One region of the Streptomyces sp. NPDC104581 genome, then DNA from elsewhere that is predicted to be linked to it. Evidence: riboswitches for the same ligand, from Rfam matches in the RefSeq annotation. Region 1 holds a riboswitch; each other region holds the start of a gene.

What was found. Region 1 has a riboswitch for cyclic di-AMP ahead of ACZ61E_RS12275 (peptidoglycan DD-metalloendopeptidase family protein). Riboswitches for the same ligand answer to the same signal wherever they lie in the genome.
Region 2: it holds a riboswitch for cyclic di-AMP, as region 1 does, so the genes downstream of both, ACZ61E_RS01890 (transglycosylase SLT domain-containing protein) here and ACZ61E_RS12275 (peptidoglycan DD-metalloendopeptidase family protein) in region 1, are expected to answer to the same signal.
Region 3: it holds a riboswitch for cyclic di-AMP, as region 1 does, so the genes downstream of both, ACZ61E_RS04180 (C40 family peptidase) here and ACZ61E_RS12275 (peptidoglycan DD-metalloendopeptidase family protein) in region 1, are expected to answer to the same signal.

What each region holds. Positions count from the first base shown of each region.
Region 1 covers NZ_JBVJNN010000011.1:146,717-152,425, forward strand. The annotation lists gene ACZ61E_RS12260 (STM4012 family radical SAM protein) at 1-1,033, shown strand, start outside; gene ACZ61E_RS12265 (STM4011 family radical SAM protein) at 1,041-1,892, shown strand; gene ACZ61E_RS12270 (SGNH/GDSL hydrolase family protein) at 1,914-2,741, opposite strand; gene ACZ61E_RS12275 (peptidoglycan DD-metalloendopeptidase family protein) at 2,909-3,829, opposite strand; cyclic di-AMP (ydaO/yuaA leader) riboswitch at 3,834-3,992, opposite strand; gene ACZ61E_RS12280 (tyrosine-protein phosphatase) at 4,406-5,209, shown strand; gene ACZ61E_RS12285 (DUF6126 family protein) at 5,235-5,420, opposite strand; gene ACZ61E_RS12290 (helix-turn-helix domain-containing protein) at 5,459-5,709, opposite strand, start outside.
Region 2 covers NZ_JBVJNN010000002.1:62,445-68,153, forward strand. The annotation lists gene ACZ61E_RS01880 (NAD(P)/FAD-dependent oxidoreductase) at 1-1,247, opposite strand, end outside; gene ACZ61E_RS01885 (right-handed parallel beta-helix repeat-containing protein) at 1,552-3,468, shown strand; cyclic di-AMP (ydaO/yuaA leader) riboswitch at 3,912-4,072, shown strand; gene ACZ61E_RS01890 (transglycosylase SLT domain-containing protein) at 4,077-4,820, shown strand; gene ACZ61E_RS01895 (SRPBCC family protein) at 4,941-5,709, opposite strand, start outside.
Region 3 covers NZ_JBVJNN010000003.1:198,682-204,390, reverse strand. The annotation lists gene ACZ61E_RS04190 (M23 family metallopeptidase) at 1-1,423, shown strand, start outside; gene pcrA (DNA helicase PcrA) at 1,532-4,015, opposite strand; cyclic di-AMP (ydaO/yuaA leader) riboswitch at 4,208-4,368, shown strand; gene ACZ61E_RS04180 (C40 family peptidase) at 4,367-5,536, shown strand.

The DNA of each region.
Region 1 (5,709 bases):
CGCGGCCTTCGGCGGCGGCACGCCCACCTTCCTCACCGCGGGCGAGCTGGAGCGGCTGTGCGACATCGCCGAGAAGCGGATGGGTGCCGATCTGCGGTCCGTTCCGCTCTCCGTCGAGACGTCTCCGGCGACCGCGACGGCCGACCGGCTCTCGGTACTGGCCGACCGGGGAGCGACCCGGCTGAGCATCGGTGTGCAGAGCTTCGTCGAGGAGGAGGCGAAGGCCGCGGTGCGCCCGCAGCGCCGCTCCGACGTCGAGGCGGCCCTCGGCAGGATCCGGGACGCGCGGATCCCGGTCCTCAACATCGACCTCATCTACGGCATCGACGGGCAGACCCCCCGGTCCTGGCGGCTCTCGCTCGACGCGGCGCTCGCGTGGCGGCCCGAGGAGCTCTATCTCTATCCGCTGTACACCCGGCCGCTGACCCCGCTCGGCGCGCGCGCCCATCCCAGCGAGGCGGGCTGGGACGCCCAGCGGCTGGAGCTGTACCGCCAGGGGCGGGACCATCTCCTCGCCCAGGGCTACGAGCAGGTGTCGATGCGGATGTTCCGGCTGCCGGGCGCCCCGCGCGAGGGTGCGGACGACCACGCGTGCCAGACCGACGGCATGATCGGACTCGGTTGCGGCGCCCGTTCGTACACCTCGGGGCTGCACTACTCCTTCGACTACGCGGTCGGGATGCGCGAGATACGCACGATCATCGACGCGTACACGCTCGCCGATGACTTCTCCCGTGCCGAGGTGGGGCGGGCGATCGACGGGGACGAGGCGCGCCGGCGCCATCTGCTCCAGTCGCTGCTCCAGGCCGGGGGGATGGCGGTGGCCGACTACCGTGAGCGGTTCGGCGGCGGCCCCGACGACGACTTCCCCGACGAGCTGAACCGTTTCGCCGCCCTCGGCTGGCTCGACACGGACGCGGGCCCCGGTCTGCTGCGGCTCTCACCCGAGGGCCTGGCCCACTCCGACGCACTGGGTCCGGCGCTGTTCTCGCCCGCCGTCCGGGCGGCGATGGCGTCGTACGAACCGAAGTGAGACAGACGTGGACCTGACGATCCTCTACCGCGGTCCCCTCGCGTCCTGCGACTACGACTGCCCCTACTGCCCGTTCGCCAAGCGCCGTGACACCCCCGACCAGCTGCGCGCGGACCGCGCGGCGCTGGAGCGGTTCACGGCCTGGGCCGCGGAGCGGACGGACGACCGGCTGTCGGTGCTGTTCACCCCGTGGGGCGAGGGGCTCACCCGCTCCTGGTACCGGCGCGCGCTCACCGGCCTCTCCCACCTCCCGCACGTCGCGCGGGTCGCCATCCAGACGAACCTGAGCTGCCGCACGGACTGGCTGAAGGACGCGGACCCGGCGAAGGTGGCCCTGTGGTGCACGTACCACCCGGGTCAGACACCGTACGACCGCTTCCTCACCAAGTGCCATGAGCTGGGCGCCGCGGGCATCCGCTTCAGCGTCGGCATCGTGGGCTTCCCCGACCACCTGGACCGGGCACGCCGCCTGCGTGCCGACCTCCCCGGGCATGTCTATCTGTGGGTCAACGCGGCGGAGGGCCGCATCTATTCGGACGCCGAGGCCGCCGACTGGACGTCGGTCGACCCGTTGTTCCCGTACAGCCGCCATCCCCACCGCTCGGCCGGCCTGCCGTGCCGGACGGGCGAATCGGTGATCTCGGTGGACGGCGAGGGCACGGTCCGCCGCTGCCACTTCGTCCCGGCGGAGCTGGGCAACCTCTACGACGGCTCGTACCGCGCGGCCCTGGAGCCGCGCGTGTGCCCGCTGGCGACGTGCGACTGCCACATCGGCTACGTCCACCTGGAGACGCTGCCGCTGTACGACGTCTTCGCGGGCGGCGTCCTGGAACGGATACCGGCGGCGCCGGCCCGGTGACGGGTCACCGGTGAAGGGGCGTCAGTGCCGCGCCAGCGGCAGCAGGTCCGGGCGTTTGGCGACCGTGTGGTCACCCGAGGATTCACCGCGCAGCCGGCGGCCGATCCACGGGACCAGGTATTCGCGCGCCCACTGCATGTCGTCGCGGCGCACCTCCAGCGTGCCGCGCGGGGGCAGCGGCGGCCACGGCTGGTCCGGGTCGGCCGGGACGTCGAGGCCGAGGACCTGGGCGGCGCGCAGGGCGACGCGGGTGTGGCCCTCCGGGGACAGATGCAGCCGGTCGCCGTCCCAGGCACGGCGGTCCTGGACGGAGCGCAGTGACCACAGGTCCAGGACCGGGCAGTCGTGGCGGTCGGCGATGGAACGGACATGGGCGGTGAACGTGGCCATCTTGCCGCGCAGATGGCGCAGCACCGGCACGCCGCGGGTGTCGAACCCGGTGGGGACCATGACCGTGCCGACCGCGCTCGTCAGGTCCGCCAGCGCGCGTTCGAAGCGTTCGGCGACGTCGTCGGGGTCGCTGCCGGGCCTGATGATGTCGTTGCCGCCGGCGCAGAAGGTCACCAGGTCCGGGGCGAGTTGCCTGGCGCGCGGGATCTGCTCGGCCACGATCTGGTCGAGCAGCCGTCCTCGTACGGCGAGGTTGGCGTACCGGAACGACCCGTGGTCCGGGTCGTCGACGGCCGCACCGTCGGGTGTCCGGTCGGCGAGCAGTACGGCGAGCCGGTCGGCCCAGCCGACATACACTCCGCCCGGTCCGGGATCGCCGACGCCTTCGGTGAAACTGTCACCGACGGCGGCGTACGACCCGAAGAACTTGCCTGTTTCTCTTCTCGAATCGTCAGCCACAGCGGAACATCCTTCACCCGCGTATGTGACCTACGCGACCGTAAGGAGAGGTTGACGCCGGTGAGAAACACCACCGGTCAAAATTCGTTCAAGCCGGAATAGCGAAAAGGCCGTTGACGGGCACCCGGGGTGCCGGCCAACGGCCTTTTCCGGTGCGGTCGAACCGGTCAGATGGAAACGCCGTGCTCGCGCAGGTACGCCAGCGGGTCGACGTCCGAGCCGTAACTCGGGCCGGTGCGGATCTCGAAGTGCAGGTGCGGTCCCGTGGAGTTGCCGGTGGAACCGGAGAGGCCGATCTGGTCGCCGCCCGCGACGGTCTGGCCCGCGGTGACGGCGAGCGAGGAAAGGTGGGCGTACTGCGAGTACTGGCCGTCGTCGTGCTTGATGACGACCTCGTTGCCGTAGGACCCGGCCCAGCCGGCCGAGACGACGGTGCCGGGGCCGACCGCCTTGACGGTGGTGCCCGTGGCGGCCGCGAAGTCGACACCGGTGTGGTAGCCGCTGGCCCAGCTGCCGCCGGCCGCGCGGTAGGCGGTGGTGGCGCTCGCGCCGTCGACGGGCGCGGTGTACCCGGAGCTGCCGCTCTGGGCGGCGGGCTCGTTCGCCGAGGTGGTGTCGGCCTCCGGCGCGGGCTCGGCCGGCGCGGGTTCGGCCGGGGCCGGCTTCTCCGGGGTGGTCCGGGCCTTGCCCTCGGAGGACGCCTTGCTCTTCGCGCCGATGGTGAGCTTCAGGCCCGGGTGGATCAGCGACGGGTCGTCGCCGACGGCCGCGCGGTTGTCCTTGTACAGCTTGTGCCAGCCGCCGCTGACCTTCTGCGTCGCGGCGATCTTGGCGAGGTAGTCGCCGGCCTTGACCGAGTACGTCTTGACGGTCTTGGCGGTGGCGGCCTGCTTGGGCGTCTGCGTGGCGGGGGCGGCGTGCGCGGCGCGCTCCGGCGCGACGGACGGGGCGGCGGCCTGTTCGGCGGCGTGCGCGCCGGTGGCACCGATGAGCGGAATTGCGATGGCGGCGCCACCCGTTCCGGCGGCGACGAATCCGCGGGTGATCGGGTTGGTCCTCGGACGACGGTGCTTACCCTTTCCGGGCATGGCGGATTCCTCTCCGGCGCCTGCGAGGTGAGCTGTCGGGTTCGGGCTGGAGATGCCCGGCCGCGCCGTGACGCGACTTCACCCCGAGCCGTTCCGGAAGTCCGGACCGGCGTACTACCTGGGTCCCCCGCTCCTGCCACACGTGGATGGGTGCTGGGTGGATGCGGATTCCGAACGGCGGCAGGATTCGGCGATCCGCTCGGATTGCGGTGACGGTAAGCCGCGTGCACCGACGCGGACAAGCCGTCGTATTCCTCCGGCAATACGTCGTCGAATACCGGTCTCCGTGAGTGGTCACCCTGCGTGGATTACGGATCTTCGAATTCCGTGCGCCGCCCCAATTCCCCTTCCCGGCGCCGCCACACACCGTCACGGATATGATCTGGCTCACCAGCCGTGGACGATCTGCCCCCATCTCACCCGCGAACAGGGCACGTTGGGTTGAATCCTCCAATACGGACAGAAGCCGCAATCGCGCAGTGATCTCGCCGGAAACCGATGTCGTAAAGTCGGAGCGCGACAGCGTCGGCGACGAGCGCCGGCCGCAGACGCGGAGGAGCTCACGTGACGCACGAGGTGCCGCAGCCGGTCCCGACGACCGAGCCCGAACTGGCCGGTGTACGCAACTTCCGCGACGTGGGCGGCCTGCCGACCTCCGACGGACGGCGCGTGCGGTACGGCCGGCTCTTCCGCAGCGGTCATCTCGCGCACGCCACGGCCGAGGACACCGCGTTCCTCACGTCACTGGAACTGCACACGGTCTTCGACTTCCGCAACGCGGCCGACCAGAAGCTGGACGGTCTGGACGTCGAGCTGATCGGCGTACGCAATGTGAACATCCCGCTCACCGACCCGGCCGACGGGACCGAGTTCTGGAAGATGGTCCGCGACGGGGATCTCGACCAGCTCCGGTCGATCCTCGCCGACGGCAAGGGCGTGGCCCGGATGTCCGCTTCGTACCGTTCGATCATTCTGGACCGCACCGCCGAGCACCGGCGCGTGCTGCACGCCCTGGCCGAGGAGAGCCTGCCCGCCCTGATGCACTGCGCCGCGGGCAAGGACCGGGCCGGTCTCTCCATCGCCGTGTCGCTGCTCGCCGTGGGGGTGGAGCGGGACGCGATCGAGGCGGACTACCTGAAGTCGAACGAGCCGCACCGCAGGTACCGGGTACGCCGCAGCGGCACGGCGCCGGACGGGACCTCGCCCGAGGTGATGGAGCTGCTGGCGCCGCTGTTCGACGCGCGGGCCGAGTACCTCGAAACGGCCTTCACGACGATGGAGGAGACGTGGGGCAGCATCGACCGCTACCTCACGGACGGCCTGGGCCTGACGGACGAGAGGCGCGAGCGGCTGCGGAGCCGTCTGGTCGACGAGACGTAGCACGTCCGGCCCGCCCGGACAGACCCTAGCGGCCCTGCGCGCCCGCCTCGAAGAGCAGGTAGAGGAAGCCGGCCAGGACATGGCCGGCCACGAGGTAGGCGAAGAGGCGGATGGCGAGGCCGCGCGGGAAGTTGCGCTCCTCGTCCATGACGGGCTCGGCGGCCGTCTCCGGCTCACGCGCGGCGGCGGGGTCCACGGGGCTGTCGGACACGGGGTGGCCTCTCTCATCTGGTCGGAGCCGATGGCGGATCAGCGGCGGTGGGCCCCGCCCGGCAGGCACAGCTCGGTGGTGGGGCTGGTGAGCAGGGTGTGTACGAACAGCAGCTCGGCGCCGTCGGGGCCGGCCGCCGCGAGACGGTGCGGTGTCATCGAGTCGAAGTGGGCGCTGTCGCCCGGCCCGAGCACATGGGCGGCGTCCCCGAGACCCAGCCGGAGCCGCCCCTGGAGGACGTGGATCCACTCCTCCCCCGGGTGGACGCGGACGAGGTCGCCCTGCGCCC
Region 2 (5,709 bases), on a different contig from region 1:
AGCTGGTCGATCAGATAGCTCGACATCGAACGCGTGAGATCGCCCTGGCGGATCAGCACGTGCACACGGCGGGCGTAGCGGGAGAAGTACACGGCCGCCTGCCCGGCGGAGTTGGCGCCGCCGACGATGTAGACCTCCTCGTCGGAGCAGTTGATCGCCTCGGTGACGGTGGACCCGTAGAAGACCCCGGTGCCGGTCAGCTCCGCCACGCCGGCCGCGCCCAGCCGCCGGTAGGAGACCCCGGTCGCCAGGACCACGGTGTGGGCGGTGACCGCGTTCTCCTCGCCGAGGCGCAGCACGCGGCCGGAGCCCGCCGCGTCGAGCGCGACCACCCGCTGGGTGCTGAGGATCTCCGCCCCGAACTTGAGCGCCTGGCGGCGGGCCCGCTCGGTCAGCTGCTGGCCGGACACCCCGTCGGGGAAGCCCAGATAGTTCTCGATCCGGCTGCTCTGGCCGGCCTGTCCGCCGGTCGCCCGCTGCTCCACCAGCAGCGTCCGGAGCCCTTCGGAGGCGCCGTACACGGCCGCGCCGAGACCGGCGGGCCCGCCGCCGACCACCACCAGGTCGTAGAAGCCGGAGGCCGGTACGGTGCTCAGCCCGACGTGCGCGGCCAGCTCCCGCTCGGAGGGGTTCACCAGGGTCTTGCCGTCTGAGGTGACGACCGCCGGAACGTCCGCCTGGCTGAGTCCGGCGGCGGCCAGCAGCCGGCCGCCCTCCGGCTCGTCCGAGATCAGCCACCGGTACGGCACGAGGTTGCGGGCCAGGAAGTCCCGTACGGCGAAGGACGGCGCCGACCACCGGTGGCCGACCACACGCGTCTCCGTCACCCCCGGGTCCGGGGTGGCCAGCCACAGTTCCAGGAGCGAGTCGATCACCGGGTAGAGGTTCTGCTCCGGCGGACTCCACGGCTTGAGCAGATAGTGGTCGAGGTCCACGACGTTGATGGCGTCGATCGCGGCCTCGGTGTCCGCGTACGCGGTGAGCAGCACCCGGCGGGCCAGCGGGAAGAGATCCATCGCTGCCTCCAGGAATTCCAGCCCGTTCATCCGGGGCATCCGGTAGTCGGCCAGCATGATCGCGAGCTGGTCCCCGCGCAGCTTGATCTCCCGCAGCGCCTCCAGCGCCTCCTCGCCCGACACGGCGCGTACGACCCGGTAGCTCTCGCCGTACTGCCGCCGGATGTCGCGGGCGACGGCCCGGGAGACGGCGGGGTCGTCGTCGACGGTGAGAATTGTCGGATTTGCCATATCTCCATCATGGCCCTTGGCGGCGCGAGGCGCGGTGGTCGGCGGACCGGTGGGGGTCGTCCGGCGCCGTCCGCTCCCGCCGTGCGCCAAGCCCGCTTCTGGCGCGGGCTGTTGACAAAGGCGTGACATGCTTGAAAACTCTCACTGCCTGACCGCAGGACCTGAACTGTGAAGCTCAATTATTTGCGGTTCTGTTGCAAGATCGGGGCAGTCGATCTGTCCCGGTTGGTCGTGGTCCTGCCGCTCCCCCCCACCACGGACCGGCATCCCTCACTCTGTCGACCCCACGGAAACAGAGGACACCATGAAGTCGAAGCACCTCCGACGGCGCCTGATCTCCAGCATGTCCATGACCGGACTGCTCGTCGTCGGTCTCCTGCCCGCCGCGTCCGCGTCGGCGGCCGGCCCGCCCGCGAAGGCCGGCGACACGTCGGCGCGCCCGGCAGCGGCCGAGCGCGGGGCCGCTCTCCCGTACGTCGAGTACGAGGCCGAAGCCGCCGACTACGACGGCACGCTGCTGGAGGCGGACCCGGAACGCACCTTCGGACACACCAACTTCGCCAGTGAGTCGTCGGGCCGCAAATCGGTACGGCTGGACAGCACCGGGGAGTTCGTCCAGTTCACCTCGGTCAACGAGGCCAATTCGATCGTCGTACGCAACTCCATCCCGGACGCGCCCGGCGGTGGCGGTATCGACGCCACCGTCAGCCTCTACGCCGACGGCGCGTTCGTGCAGAAACTGGATCTGTCGTCCAAGCACAGCTGGCTGTACGGCAACACCGACGACCCCGAGTCGCTGACCAACACGCCCCAGGCGGACGCCCGCAGACTCTTCGACGAGTCGCACGCGCTGCTGGAGAAGAGCTATCCGGCGGGCACCGAGTTCAAGCTCCAGCGCGACGCGGACGACGACGCGTCCTTCTACATCGTCGACCTGATCGATCTGGAGCAGGTGGCGCCCCCGGCCGCCAAGCCCGCCGAGTGCACCTCCATCACCGAGTACGGTGCCGTCCCCGACGACGGGAACGACGACACCGAGGCCATCCAGGACGCGGTCACCGCCGACCAGAACGGCGACATCGACTGCGTCTGGATCCCCGCGGGCCAGTGGCGTCAGGAGCAGAAGATCCTGACCGACGACCCCGACAACCAGGGGCAGTTCAACCAGATCGGCATCAGCGACGTCTCGATCCGCGGCGCGGGCATGTGGCACTCACAGCTCTACACGCTCACCGAGCCGCAGAACGCCGGCGGCATCAACCACCCGCACGAGGGCAACTTCGGCTTCGACATCGACGACAACACGCAAATCTCCGACATCGCCATCTTCGGCTCCGGCCGGATCCGCGGCGGCGGAGGCGCCGAGGGCGGTGTGGGCCTCAACGGCCGCTTCGGACAGGACACCAAGATCTCCAACGTCTGGATCGAGCACGCCAACGTGGGCGTCTGGGTCGGCCGGGACTACGACAACATCCCGGCGCTCTGGGGTCCGGCCGACGGCCTTGAGTTCAGCGGCATGCGGATCCGCAACACCTACGCCGACGGCATCAACTTCACCAACGGCACCCGCAATTCACTGGTGAACAATTCCTCCTTCCGTACCACGGGTGACGATTCGCTCGCCGTCTGGGCCAGTCGATACGTCAAGGACCCGGCGGTGGACATCGCGCACGACAACTCGTTCACCAACAACACCATTCAGTTGCCCTGGCGCGCCAACGGCGTCGCGATATACGGCGGTTACGGCAACAAGGTGCAGAACAACCTGATCGCCGATACGGCCAACTACCCTGGAATCATGCTCGCGACGGACCACGATCCGCTGCCCTTCTCGGGCGAGACCCTGCTCACCGGAAACGCGCTGCACCGCACCGGCGGCGCTTTCTGGAACGAGGACCAGGAGTTCGGCGCGATCACGATTTTCCCGGCGAGCCGCGACATCACCGGGGTGAAGATCAGGGACACCGAGATCTCCGACTCGACGTATGACGGCATTCAGTTCAAGAACGGCGGCGGCAACGTCCCCGACGTCGAGATCAGCGGTGTGTCGATCGACAGGTCGAACAACGGTTCCGGCATCCTCGCGATGGGCGGCGCCCGCGGCAACGCGACGCTCACGGACGTGACCATCACCAACTCGGCCGAGGGAGACGTGCTGGTCGAGCCGGGATCGAGCTTCGTGATCACGGGCGGTCCCGGCGCCGGGCGAACGGCCGGCTGACACCCCGTCGACGGCGGGGCGGGAGCCCCGCGGCGCGCCTTCCGTACGGCTCTGTGAGGGGAGCCGTACGGAAGGCGCTTTTCTGACACAAAGTGCATATCGCCAAAGGTGGAAGATTGTATTTTGTCCGCTTTGCGGAGCGGGTGTTATGTGCGCTCAGGAACCAACTTGTCCCTTTCTGGGCCGTGTTGTCGCCGGGCGGTTGCATCAATAGTCCGTGATGTGTGTCACAGATTTGGCGGGTGTGTTTCTCCCGTGTCCGTTCCCACCTCCCGTGCGGGAAAGGAAAGTTGAGGGTCCGTACCGCCGGGCGGGAATTCGAATTGTTCGCCATTGGATCAGTGAATGGCGGGGTGCGGTGAATTCAGGACTTGTTTCGCCCGGACGTTCTCGCTTACGTTCTCGTCATTCCGGGCGGAACGCCGAATCCTGCCGCTGCCCGGAAACCGCACCCACCCATTCACGTACGGCAGGAGCGGGGGACCCAGGTAAGTCGCCGGTCCGGCAATGCCGGACCGGCTCGGGGTGAAGCCGCGCCGAAAGCGCGGCCGGGCATCTCCCGCCCGAACCCGACAGCTCACCTCGCAGGCGACGGAGAGGATTTCGTCATGCCCGCACCGGGTAAGCACCGCCGTTCCCGCACCAGTCCGCTCGCCCGCCGCCTCATCGCCCTCGGCACCGGCAGCGCCGCACTCGCCCTGCCCCTGGTGGCCGCCACCACGGCGGGCGCCGCCCCCGCCCCGCAGCAGCCCGTCAAGGCCCCGACGGCCGCCACGGCCGCCGCGAAGGTGACCCACACCGTCGCGAAGGGCGAATCGCTGGCCAAGATCGCGGACGCCCGTTCCGTGAGCGGTGGCTGGAAGGCTCTGTACAAGACCAACCGCGCCGCCGTCGGCGAGGACCCGTCGCTGATACACCCCGGCCTGAAGCTGAAGCTCTCGGGCAAGCCGAAGGCGGCGGCCCCGACCGCGTCGACCGAGAACGCGCCGGGCGAGACCGGCGAAGCCGTCGAGACGGCCGCGAAGTCGTACACCAACGACCTCGACGGCTGGATCCGCGAGGCGCTGGACGTCATGGCGCAGAACGGCATCCCCGGTTCGTACGACGGGATCCACCGCAACATCATGCGCGAGTCCGGTGGCAACCCCCAGGCCATCAACAACTGGGACTCCAACGCGGCGGCCGGCACGCCGTCGAAGGGCCTGCTCCAGGTCATCGCCCCGACCTTCGAGGCGTACCACGTGCCCGGCACCGCGACCGACCCGTACGACCCGGTCGCGAACATCACGGCGGCGTGCAACTACGCGGCCGACCGCTACGGCTCGATCGACAACGTGAACGGCCCCTACTGATCGGGACGGTCATGGCGTGACCCCGAGGCCGGACGGACTGCGCGGAGCAGCCCGCCCGGCCTCGGGCTGTCCGCCGTCCGGGCCGGGCCGGGGCGGGCCGATGCGACGCCGTCCGGCGGCTCAGGAGGGACCGGCCGCCCCGCCGTCCCGGGCGTCCGCGGGCCCCGCCGCCAAGTCCGCCGCCAGGTCCCGCACCCGCGCCCGCCACGCCGCCTCCGCCGCCTCCGCGTCGAAGTCGTGCGGGCCCGTCTGGGTGAGGACCAGCCGGGGCCCGTGCCCCGTCCCGGCGCGCAGCTCCCAGCGGACCTCGCCCTCCGGCTGCCAGGCGTACGCGAGGACCTCCGGCGCCCGTACGTCCGTGACCGGCCCCGCCGGGATCTCGCCGGCCGTGAAGCCGGGCGGCGCCGGTGAACCGGTCAACGGCTCCGCCCCACCGGTCAGTCGGGCCCAGACGACCTCCGCGGGCCGGACGAGCTGGCGCTCGAACCGGACCCGGCGCCCGCCGTCCTCCGTCTTCTCGACGCGCCCCCGCGTCAGCTCGCCGAACCGGGCCATGTACACCTCGTGCAGCGTGCCCCGTGTGTCCCGCCCCACGTCCACGGGCCGCCCCGCGAGCAGTCGCTCCAGCGCGGTGACGCAGACCTGCCAGCCGGACGCGAAGCTCGCCGCCCCGAAACGGTCGCCGAAGGTGTGGACGAGGCTGAGCCGCGAGCCGTCCCCGTCCGGTGCGATCTCCCAGCGCAGATGGTCCTCGCCCCAGGTGAAGGCGAAGAGGCGCGGCTCGTCGACGTCGGTGACCCGCCCGGTCATGGCCGGGCCGGGACCCGGCTCGCCGGGGAAGTGGAAGCCGATCTCGCCGCCCGGCCGCAGATCCACGCTCACCTCGGAG
Region 3 (5,709 bases), on a different contig from region 1:
GGGCTACGACCCTTACCCGGCACAGGCACAGGCGCCCCAGGCCCCGTACGAGGCGTACGACACCTACGCGGCGGTGCCGCAGCAGCAGTCCCACCAGACACAGCAGTCGTACGACGCGACGGGCCAGTGGGACGCCAACGCCTGGAACGAGGCGAGCCAGGCGGCCGGTTACGGATACGACCAGACCGACCAGTGGGCGCAGCCCGTCGCCGACACCGGCGCCTATGACGCCACCGCCTGGAACGCGGCGGAACCGGCGGCCCAGCCGGACGCCCCCTTCCAGGCCGATACGCACACGGCCGCGTACTACGGCGACACCGCCGTGTACGACTCCCACGCGTCGGCGGCCTACGAGGCGCACGAAGCGGCTTACGAGCCCGCCCCCCACGAGTCGGCCGCCTACGGCCTCGATGTCGAGCAGCAGCACGAACTCGCGTACGGCCAGGCGGAGTTCACGCAGGCCGAGTACGCGCCCGCCGAGTACGAGAGCGGCCACGAGCACGACTACGACACGCCCGGTCCGGAACCTGAACAGGTGTCGGAATCGGATTCGGCCCCCGAGTGGGACCACTCCGAGCACGTGGACCACCCGCACACGGACCATCTCGTCGGGGCCGCGGCAGGCGCCGCCGGTGCCGCCGCGGTGATCACCCCCCGCCCGGTCCGCAGGGCGGCCGGCGGCAGTCGCGGCAGGCGCCGTACACCGGCGAAGCGTTCGGCCCTGCTGAGCGTCGCCGTCCCCTCCGCCTGTGTCATGGGTGTCGCCGGTATCGCCGCCGCGTCGGTCGGCGGACTCGGCGCCGAGGACCCCAAGAACGACTCGACCGCGGTCACCGCGTCGGACGCGACAGCGGTCAAGCCCGCCGCGGTCAACAACAAGCTCGACACCCAACTCGCCGCTCTCGACGCCGACGCGCGTGACTTCGGGGACCGCGCCAGCCGCACCCAGGAGCGCATCGACCTCAAGGAACGCCAGGCGGCGGAGAAGAAGAAGCGCGAGGAAGAGGCCGCGGCCCGCGAGGCCGCCCGCCCCAAGTTCGCCATCCCCGTCGCGAATCACGCCCTCAGCGCCTACTACGGCCAGGCCGGTGTCAACTGGATGTCGATGCACACGGGCATCGACTTCCCCGTCTCGTACGGCACCCCGGTGATGGCCGCGACGGACGGCACCGTCCGGACGCAGTGGAACGGCGCCTACGGCAACATGGCGATCGTGACCGCCCCCGACGGCACCGAGACCTGGTACTGCCACCTCAGCAGCACGAAGATCCGCTCCGGAACGGTCAAGGCCGGGGACGAGATCGCGTACTCCGGGAACTCGGGCAACTCCACCGGCCCGCACCTGCACTTCGAGGTACGGCCGGGCGGCGGCTCCGCGATCGACCCGCTGACCTGGTTCCGCAGCCACGGACTGGAACTGTAGACGGCCCCGTCCGCGTTCGACCCGCGCCACTTCCCACCCGGCGCCGGGCGGCGGGCCCGTCGGCCCGCCGCATCCCTCCGCCCGTGCGTCCCGCGCCCGCGACGACCGTTACAGCTTGTCGACCGGCGCGTACCGCAGCAGCAGCCGCTTCGGCTTCGAGTCGCCGAAGTCGATCGTCGCCTGCGCGTCGGCGCCGGACCCCGTGACCGCGACGACCGTCCCGAGCCCGAACTGGTCGTGTGTGACCCTGTCCCCCACCGCGAGCGAGATGACCGGCTTCTCGGTCGCGCGCCGCGTGGCGAAACCGGCGGGGCCCGACCGGGAGCGGGACGTGGACAGCGAGGACGTGATCCCCGACGTCGGCCCGGCGGGGGCGGCCATCGGGCCGGTGCGCTTCCACGCCAGATGCTCGCCCGGAATCTCCTCCAGGAAGCGCGACGGCGGATTGTACGAGGGCTGGCCCCACGCGCTGCGCATCGACGACCGGGTCAGATAGAGCCGCTCGCGGGCGCGTGTGATGCCGACGTACGCCAGCCTGCGCTCCTCCTCAAGCTCCTTCGCCTGGCCGAGCGCGCGCATGTGCGGGAAGACGCCGTCCTCCATGCCCGTCAGGAAGACGACGGGGAATTCCAGACCCTTGGCGGTGTGCAGCGTCATCAGTGTGATGACTCCGGAGCCGTCCTCCTCCTCGTCGGGGATCTGGTCGGAGTCGGCGACCAGCGCGACCCTCTCCAGGAATTCGGCGAGCGTCCCGGACGGGGCCGCGGCGGGCGCGTCGGCACCGGCGTCCGCACCGGTGTCCGCACCGGCCGCCTGCGCCCGCTCCTGCTCGAACTCCAGCGCCACGGCGGCGAGTTCCTGCAAGTTCTCGATCCGCGTCTCGTCCTGCGGGTCCGTCGACGCCTGCAACTCCGCCAGATAGCCGGTCCGTTCCAGCACGGCCTCCAGGACCGTCGCCGGACCGGCGCCGGACTCCACGACCGTACGCAACTCCTCCATCAGCGTGTTGAAGCGCTTCACCGCGTTCGACGAGCGGGCCGCCATGCCGTACGCCTCGTCGACCCGGCGCAGCGCCTGCGCGAAGGAGATCTTCTCCCGCACCGAGAGCGCGTCGATCATCGCCTCGGCCCGGTCGCCGATGCCGCGCTTGGGCACGTTCAGGATCCGGCGCAGCGGGACGCCGTCCTCCGGATTGGCGAGCACACGCAGATAGGCCAGCACGTCGCGGACCTCCTTGCGCTCGTAGAAGCGCACACCGCCGACGACCTTGTACGGCAGGCCGACGCGGATGAAGATCTCCTCGAAGACACGCGACTGCGCGTTCGTCCGGTAGAAGACGGCGACGTCGCCCGCCCTGGCCTCGGACGCGTCCGTCATCCGGTCGATCTCGTCGGCGACGAACTGCGCCTCGTCGTGCTCGGTGTCCGCCACGTACCCGGTGATCAGGGCGCCCGCTCCCGCGTTCGTCCACAGATTCTTGGGCCGCCGGCTCTCGTTGCGCTCGATGACCGCGTTGGCCGCGCTGAGGATCGTCTGCGTGGAGCGGTAGTTCTGCTCCAGCAGGATCGTCGTCGCGTCCGGGTAGTCCTCCTCGAACTGGAGGATGTTGCGGATCGTGGCACCGCGGAACGCGTAGATGGACTGGTCCGCGTCGCCGACGACGCACAATTCGGCCGGGTCCTGCCCCTCGCCCGAGAGGCCGACCAGTTCCCGCACCAGGGTGTACTGCGCGTGGTTGGTGTCCTGGTACTCGTCCACCAGGACGTGGCGGAAGCGGCGGCGGTAGTGCTCGGCGACGTCCGGGAACGCCTGGAGCAGATGGACCGTCGTCATGATGATGTCGTCGAAGTCCAGCGCGTTGGCCTCGCGCAGCCGCGCCTGGTACATCCGGTACGCCTCGGCGAGCGTCTTCTCGAAGGGGTCCGTGGCCTGGCCGGCGAAGGTCTCCTCGTCGATCAGCTCGTTCTTCAGATTCGAGATCTTGGCACTGAACGCCTTCGGGGGGTGCCGCTTGGGGTCCAGGTCGAGATCGCGGCAGACCAGGGCCATGAGCCGCTTGGAGTCGGCCGCGTCGTAGATCGAGAACGAGGACGTGAAGCCGAGCCGCTTCGACTCCCGGCGCAGGATACGCACGCAGGCGCTGTGGAACGTCATCACCCACATGGCGTTGGCGCGCGGTCCGACGAGCTGTCCGACGCGCTCCTTCATCTCGCCCGCGGCCTTGTTGGTGAACGTGATCGCCAGTATCTCGCCCGGATGCACACTGCGGGTCCCCAGCAGATGCGCGATCCGGTGCGTCAGCACCCGGGTCTTGCCGGAGCCCGCCCCGGCCACGATGAGCAGCGGTGACCCGGTGTGCACGACGGCGGCGCGCTGCTCGTCGTTCAGCCCTTCGAGCAGCGCCGCCGGGTCCACGACCGTGCGCGGCGCGCCGTCTCGGTGGTACGCATCCCTGGGCGGGGGCACGTCGAACTTCCCTCCGAAGAGATCGTCGGGCACCTGTTCCGGAGCGGTGTCCTCGGGTGGCGGCGGGGGCTCCTCGGCCGAGGGCTGGAGGTCCGCCAGGAAGCTGTCGTCAAAGAGGCTGCTCATCGCTTCCTGAGTCTAGGGTGCCGCACTGACAGCCCGCCGCCACATGGCCTCGCGGGGTCACCGCCGAGTGCGTGCGGCAAAGGTCACGGAAATGTATCGGGCATATCGGCCACCAACCTTCACAGCGGCACCACGAATTGGCTAGCGTGCACGCCGAGGCCGTCCGTACTCCACCGGCGATCAGCGCCAAGCGGGCTGCCTGCGCCGAATCCGGGCTTCCCGAAGGGGGTCCGGAACCGGGGACCCACCATGTTCCACCGGGGTGAATCGGGCCGTGTTCCCGGCCCGTAGGGCAGCCTTCCGTTCCGCCCGAACCCGACAGCTAACCCGGTAGGCGGTCCACGGAAGGAGATGCCTGCCTTGGCATCGCACCGCAAATCGCGCGGCCGTACCGGCGTGCGCGCGAACACACCGGCCGTCGGTTTCACGACGGCCGCCCTCGCCTCGGTCACGCTGCTGTCGACGCAGAGCGCCACCGCCGCGCCCGCGGAGCCCAAGCCCTCCATAGAAGAGGTGCAGAAGAAGGTCGACGACCTGTACCGGCAGGCCGGTACGGCGACGCAGCAGTACAACAAGGCGAAGGAGGCGACCGACACGCAGCGCAGGTCGGTCGACCGGGTCCTGGACGATGTCGCCAAGAGCGCCGAGAAGGTCAACGAGGCGCGGCGCGCCCTCGGTACGTACGCGGCGGCGCAGTACCGCGCCGGTGCGGTCGGCCCCACGGCCGCACTGATGTTCGCGGACAGCCCGGAGTCGTACTTCGAGCAGACCCAGCTGATGGGCCGGCTGACCGACCGCCAGCAGGAGGCCGTCGAGGACTTCCAGAAGGAGCAGCGGTCCGCGGCCGAGCAGCGCGTCGAGGCGACGAAGGGCCTGGAGGCGCTGACGGAGTCGCAGGCGTCCCTCAAGGCCGGCAAGCAGAAGGTCCAGAACAAGCTCGCGGCGGCGCGTTCGCTGCTGTCGGACCTCACGGCCGAGGAGAAGGCGCGGCTCGCCGCGCTGGAGCGGAAGAAGGAGGAAGAGGCGCGCCGCAAGGCCGAGGCGAAGGCCAAGGAGGAGGCCGCGGAGCGCAGGCGTCAGGAAGAGGCGCGGCAGCGGGAGGCGCCCGCGACCGGAGGCGGCGCGGACACGGGCTCGGGCGGCGGTTCGGGTGTCACGGACGGTACGTACGCGGCCAAGGCCGAGAAGGTCCTCGCGTTCGCCCGCGCGCAGATCGGCAAGCCGTACGTGTGGGGCGCCACCGGCCCCAGCTCCTACGACTGCTCGGGTCTGACGGGCGCCGCGTGGAAGGAGGCGGGCGTCCAGCTGCCGCGTACGACCTGGGACCAGGTGAAGGTCGGCACGCGCGTCGCCACGGCGGACCTGCTCCCCGGCGACCTGGTGTTCTTCTACGACGACATCAGCCACGTCGGCATCTACCAGGGCGACGGCAAGATGATCCACGCGCCGAAGCCGGGGGCGAACGTGCGTGAGGAGTCCATCTACACGATGCCGATCTACGGCAGCGTGCGCCCGGCCTGAGCCGCCCGCCGGGGTGGCGGCTCGGCGCCCGGCCGTCCGGGGGAAAGGCGGCGGCGCCCGGCCGTCGTCCCCGGAGGGGACGTCACGGGCGGCGTCCCCTCGACGCCATGCACACGAGCGGTCCACACCCCACGCGCGGTGATCACCGAGAGCGGGCCGGTGGCGCCATGCCG